2 regions of the Bacillus sp. Marseille-P3661 genome follow, and region 2 is predicted to be linked to the other one. Evidence: riboswitches for the same ligand, from Rfam matches in the RefSeq annotation. Region 2 holds a riboswitch; the other holds the start of a gene.
What was found. A riboswitch is a leader RNA that binds a small molecule or an ion and turns the genes downstream of it on or off. The one in region 2 is predicted to bind cobalamin.

Region 1 (3,430 bases), on a different contig from region 2:
AAAAAAAGAACATTTACATGAATATAATTTGTGTCTAAAAATGGGACTTGATTTAACGAAGGACCGTGTAGAAGTAGGTCCGGCATCGCACTTTATTATGGGTGGAGTTCATACAGATACTGATACAGCAACTAACGTTGCAGGTTTGTTTGTGGCAGGTGAAACAGCTGGAGGACTTCATGGCGGAAACCGTCTTGTGAACAATGCGATTGCTGAATGTGTTGTATTTGGAGCTCGGGCAGGACTTTCTGCATCAGCATTCGCACAGAATAATGAGAACAATAGCTTTGTCGATCCAGTAACCGGGCTAGAATCATTGGTCCAAAGCTATAAAGCTAACTTCCCATTTAATGAAAAGGGGATATATCGACCTTTTCAGATCAAGGAGCGGATTCGATCTATTATGGGTCAATATGTAGGAGTTCGCCGTGATGAATTAGGATTATTAAAGGCCCAAGAAGAATTAGATCATGTACAACAAATGTTGGTCGAAATAAAAGTGGTTGGTGGGGACCAACCATTATCTCGCGATGTTTTAGATTATTTTGAAGTATCCCATATGATTGAAACTGCAAAAGCCATCATTGGATCTGCATTATTACGACAGGAGTCAAGAGGTGCACAATATCGCTTAGATTATCCAAAAGTTGCTGAAAATATTCAACATACAACAGTAACAAATGTTGGAGGGAGACTTCAATTTATGAATTTACAGCATTATGGGGGACTTAAAAATGTTAAAGGTTAAAATTTCCCTCCCTAATGAAGAGGGACAACAAATAGAGAAAAACTTTGAAGTAGATTTGAAAACCGGGGCTACAGCCTTACAAGTACTTGAAACTATTTTTAAAAATGAAGATCCAACACTAGTATTTAGATATTCGTGTAGAATAGGTTTGTGTGGAACTTGCTCAGTAAAAGTGAACGGAAAAGCTGGTTTAAGCTGTATGCAACAAGCGGTACCAGCTGAGGACGGGATAATGAAAATCGAGCCTATGTCTCGCGGAAAAACGGTTATTGGGCTAGTTAAAGAGATTTAAAGTTATTAAGTATACTTGAATTGAGAATAGTATCCCTTTGAGGGAAAATTTGTCTTGCTTTAATCTATCTAGTAGGTTAATATTGAACGTAAGCAATAGATATAGTATTTGATTTATAAAACAAAACTACATATTGTATTACACCTTGAGTTAAGATGCCGTTTGGCTTAAAAGGGAATCTGGTTAAATTCCAGAACTGCCCCCGCAACTGTAAATGCTGACGAAATGAATAATCCACTGTATAAGCTGCTTTTAGTAGGTACTTATATGGGAAGGGTTCAAAGTAGAATGATGCATGAGTCAGGAGACCTGTCTTTTCTTAAGATGTTTCTTTTTCTTCGGGGATTGAGAAAATGAAACGGTGGCAACAGGAGATCTTTTAAGTGTATCTTTGACTCTTGAAGTTATCGTTTCATCCGCTCAATTAATTGGGCGGATTTTTTATTTTTAGTAAAAATCTTTAATCTATCAAAATACTAGGAGGATAACTAACGATGACATTAAACGTACAACATGATACTAATACAGTTTTTACTACATTACATATGGCCACAGAAAAATATCAATTAAATACATCCGAAATTAAAAACAAATTAGAAACAATGAATTTTTCACAAACTGAAGCCAATCGACAAGCGTTGGCTTACGCCTTGGATAAAATTGCAATTGATCAACCAAATTGGACGTTTTTGGCTTCACATCTTTATTTAAACGAACTTTATGAACAAGCTGCCAAGAATCGTGGTTACAAAGTTACATTAAAGTATGGTGATTTTTATAAGTTAATCAAAGTACTAGTTGACAAAGGGATTTATACAGATGATCTACTAAGCTGTTATACAAAGGATGAAATTGAAGGTTTAGAGAAAGAAATTGAACCAGAACGAGATTTATTGTTTACGTATATTGGTTTATTTTTACTTTCTGATCGTTATCTTGCTAGAGATCATGATCGAAACGTTTTTGAATTGCCACAAGAGCGTTTTATGATCATCGCCATGACGCTTATGAAAAATGAGGACAAATCAAAAAGAATAGATTTGGTTAAGGAGGCGTATTGGGCTCTAAGTCATTTATATATGACGGTTGCTACTCCAACACTCGCTAATGCAGGTAAACGTTTTGGACAGCTATCATCGTGTTTCATTGATACAGTAGATGATTCTTTAGACGGAATCTACTTAAATAATTGGGATATTGCTAGATTGTCTAAAGACGGCGGGGGGATTGGAATTTATTATGGGAAAGTCCGAGCACTTGGATCTGACATCAAGAAATTTAAAGGGAATTCTTCTGGAGTAGTTCCTTGGATTCGCTTAATTAATAGTACGGCTGTTAGCGTGGATCAACTTGGTCAACGTCAGGGTGCGATCGCTGTATACTTGGATATTTTTCACAAAGATATAATGAATGGCTTTTTAGATTTAAAAACAAATAATGGCGATGAACGTCGGAAAGCCCATGACATTTTTACCGGATTAGCGATTCCAGATCTTTTTATGAAAAAGCTTGAAGAGAAAGATGAAGACGGTAGAAGCATTGGGGTATGGCATACTTTTTGCCCACACGAAGTCAAACAAATCATGGGTTGGAAGGATGAAAATGGGATTTCTCTAGGACTAGAAGATTTCTATGACGAATCTGATCAAAAATACTTTACGGAGAAATATGAAGAGGCCATCCGCCATCCGTTACTTCCAAGAAAAACATATCGTGCAATGGACATTATGGCAAGAATAATGGTAGCTCAACTAGAAACAGGGACCCCTTATATGTTTTACAGGGATGAAGTAAATCGTCAAAATCCGAATAAGCATCTACTTGGTGCGGGGAGAACTTCAATCTATTGTAGTAATTTATGTACAGAGATCGCTCAAAACATGTCAGCTACAACAATAGTGAATGAGTTTCAAGATGTGGATGGAAATATTGTAATTGTCCGGAAACCGGGTGACTTTGTCGTCTGCAATCTGTCCTCTATTAATCTTCCAAGAGCAGTTACAGATCATGTATTAGAACGTCTTATTCGTATACAAGTAAGAATGCTAGACAATGTTGTCGATATAAATACCATTTCCGTTGGACAAGCAAACCTCACCAATAAAAAGTATAGAGCGGTAGGTCTTGGAACTTTTGGTTGGCACCATCTCCTTGCTGTTAAAGGGATTTATTGGGAATCTGAGGATGCGGTTTGTTATGCGGACAAGCTATATGAGGATATAGCTTACTTCACTATACGTACTTCAATGGAATTAGCTAGAGAAAAACAGCCTTACAGTCAATTTAATGGCTCTGAATGGCACTCAGGCCAATATTTTGATCGTCGAAATTATTATGATACTCGTTGGGTTGAATTAAGAGATCAAGTGTCGAAGTATGGAATTCGCAAT
Region 2 (3,430 bases):
CTTTTGATAAAACAGTTGAACCAACACTATTTATAATTTGGTTGATACTTTCTAACGTTTCTTGGTCGTAATGGGTTGGTTGTTCAATTAAATCACGTTCTACATCTACAGGATTAGTAGGTTCAGTAATATCACTATCTTGGTCCCAAGATATATATCTAAATTCCAACTTCTTTCCTGGAGTAACTCCATAACTACCTGCTCCTACTTGAGCTGGTTCTCCATCTACTTCAAACGACCAAAAGTATGTGGTTCCCTCTGTTCCAATTCCATGTATGGAAGTAATCATCCCGGATGAGGAAACTTCAATGTTTGCTTCTCCTACTACTCTCGTTAATACATCTGTAGCCGTTTCCCCTGTTGTTATGTCTACTAATTCATTTGTAATTACATTACCATCTTTATCTACTACTTTGACTGTAGCTGTCGACCAATTAGTATACTTGAATGCTATGGTTTCTCCTGGAGAAACTTCATAACTTCCTGCTCCTACTTGTGCCGATTCTCCATCTATTTCAAACGACCAAAAGTATGTGGTTCCCTCTGTTCCTATTCCGTGTATGGAAGTAATCATCCCTGATGAGGAAACTTCAATGTTTGCTTCTCCTACTACTCTCGTTAATACATCTGTAGCAGTTTCCCCTGTTGTTATGTCTACTAATTCATTTGTAATTACTTTTCCTTCTTTATCTACTACCTTGACTGTAGCTGTCGACCAATTAGTATACTTGAATGCTATGGTTTCTCCTGGAGAAACTTCATAACTTCCTGCTCCTACTTGAGCTGGTTCTCCATCTACTTCAAACGACCAAAAGTATGTGGTTCCCTCTGTTCCTATTCCATGTATGGAAGTAATCATCCCGGATGAGGAAACTTCAATGTTTGCTTCTCCTACTACTCTCGTTAATACATCTGTAGCCGTTTCCCCTGTTGTTATGTCTACTAATTCATTTGTAATTACTTTTCCTTCTTTATCTACTACCTTGACTGTAGCTGTCGACCAATTAGTATACTTGAATGCTATGGTTTCTCCTGGAGAAACTTCATAACTTCCTGCTCCTACTTGAGCTGGTTCTCCATCTACTTCAAACGACCAAAAGTATGTGGTTCCCTCTGTTCCTATTCCATGTATGGAAGTAATCATCCCGGATGAGGAAACTTCAATGTTTGCTTCTCCTACTACTCTCGTTAATACATCTGTAGCCGTTTCCCCTGTTGTTATGTCTACTAATTCATTTGTAATTACTTTTCCTTCTTTATCTACTACCTTGACTGTAGCTGTCGACCAATTAGTATACTTGAATGCTATGGTTTCTCCTGGAGAAACTTCATAACTTCCTGCTCCTACTTGAGCTGGTTCTCCATCTACCTCAAACGACCAAAAGTATGTGGTTCCCTCTGTTCCTATTCCGTGTATGGAAGTAATCATCCCAGATGAGGAAACTTCAATGTTTGCTTCTCCTACTACTTTCGTTAATACATCTGTAGCCGTTTCCCCTGTTGTTATGTCTACTAATTCATCTGTTATAAGATTTTCTTCCTTATCAACTACCTTTATTGTAATTGTTGAATCTGTTGTTGTATTTTTTTCTTCTGAAATATTCTGACTATAGGCAAGACGGGTATGGGGGGATTCCGAATCTTTTATTATTGAGTAAGGATTTTCTTGCTCATTTTTTGTATCAACATCGGATCCTTGTTGGAACAAACTCATTTCATTATTTGTGTTTGCCAATACCCCAACATTAACCCCCGTTAACAACTGGGCAAGCACAAGTATAGTTAAAACTGTTAACCTAACAAACTTTTTCATTTTTCTCCTCCTATCTTTATGTACAAAGACTGTCTTAGAGCATTCACTCTGTAAAAAAATAAAAAACCACCTCACTAGTTAGGAAAGGTGGTTATTAGCAAAAAAATGACATAACAAAACAGCAGTCATTCGTTCAATTGCACCTCCCTATTCCTCGTAGGGTTTTGGGTGTTCACTGACTAGGCAGGTCTCCTGACTTATGCTTCATTGAATCTTACGCCTTCCCATTCTTCAATAGTGGCTTTTTATAAGACTCTTCACATATACAGTGGCGGGACCGTGTCGGATTTACACCGACTTCCCTATTAAGCAATTGCTTGCACCTAATCAAAAAATATTAATTTAATAGAATTAGGATACACCTTTCGTCAATAAATGTCTATCTTATATATACTAAAATTGGATTCAAAAAAAGAAAAAAGGCCAAACAATCCTGATTTGGCCTATTAACATGAGGAGCTCGTTTTTATTCAGTCCTCCCCTGACACAACCTTTAATATCAAGCTTGATGTTCTAGAGTTAATGGGTGCTGAAACAATCTTATACACTACAATGAATAATCAAAATCTAACAGCTCGATTTGATTCTAGAACTGATGTTAAAGGTGGACATTCAATTGATTTAGCATTTAATATGAATAAAACTCATTTCTTTGATAATGAGACAGAGGAACGAATTCGATAGTTCGAAAAACGGAAAAGCCTTAGTTGACCACAGGGGTTGGAGTTTAAACTGGATTACTCTAGCTTTCTAAGGTTATCAAAAATATCTGTATTTTTTATAATTCCCTTTAGACTAGTAAAAGCTGCTGAGCATCTCAGCAGCTTTTTTCTTATAAATATTTACGATGCATGGCTTTACCGTCATAGGAAAATAGAACTCCTTTGCTTTCAACCATTGTTTCCATATGAACAGGGCGCCCCCATAATTGATAAACGTATGGAAGTACTTTTTCTAAATATTTTATATCTAACTCAATTCCTTCATACCAATGCTTTAAGTAAAGTTCACCGTTCTTTAAGTAATCGCCATCATTAACGGTTATATATGGGAATCCTCCATTTACTCTCATGTTTACTAATTGATCTCGAACTTGTTGCCATTCTTTATTGATAATTTTATAATCTTTACCTTGTTTCTGGAATAAATACATATCTTCACGTAATACAAGATCTTTGGTTAAATAATTTCGGATAAAAGAAATATCAGATTCAACTTCCCGTACTTCAAACATTTTTTCACGACCCGAGCCTGGTACTACCCCGCGTTTTTTCATTTCTTCGGTAGGATTGTTATAGCGCTCTTCAATATCCTCGAAAATTTTAAGTCCAAGATAATAAGGATTAATGGATGTTCTTGAAGGTTGCACGACACCAGCGTTTAATTTTGCAAATTCGATGGCTTCATCAGAGGTCAACTCCATCTCCCTGATTATTCGTGCATGCCAATAAGATGCCCAGCCTTCATTCATAATCTTCGTTTCCAACTGTGGCCAAAAATAAAGCATTTCTTCTCGCATCATTGTTAAAATATCTCGTTGCCACTCTTCTAACTCTCGGCTATATTCTTCGATAAACAATAGAATATCTTTTTCTGGTTGTGGAGGTAGTTTCTTTT

Region 1: it holds a riboswitch for cobalamin, as region 2 does, so the genes downstream of both, C1724_RS21025 (ribonucleoside-diphosphate reductase subunit alpha) here and C1724_RS14970 (DUF4430 domain-containing protein) in region 2, are expected to answer to the same signal.

The regions. Positions count from the first base shown of each region.
Region 1 is NZ_LT965956.1:431,432-434,861, reverse strand. It holds gene C1724_RS21035 (L-aspartate oxidase) at 1-748, shown strand, start outside; gene C1724_RS21030 (2Fe-2S iron-sulfur cluster-binding protein) at 735-1,040, shown strand; cobalamin riboswitch at 1,177-1,371, shown strand; gene C1724_RS21025 (ribonucleoside-diphosphate reductase subunit alpha) at 1,535-3,430, shown strand, end outside.
Region 2 is NZ_LT965954.1:786,329-789,758, forward strand. It holds gene C1724_RS14970 (DUF4430 domain-containing protein) at 1-1,813, opposite strand, end outside; cobalamin riboswitch at 1,979-2,155, opposite strand; gene C1724_RS25675 (hypothetical protein) at 2,336-2,497, shown strand; gene C1724_RS14975 (SpoVR family protein) at 2,646-3,430, opposite strand, start outside.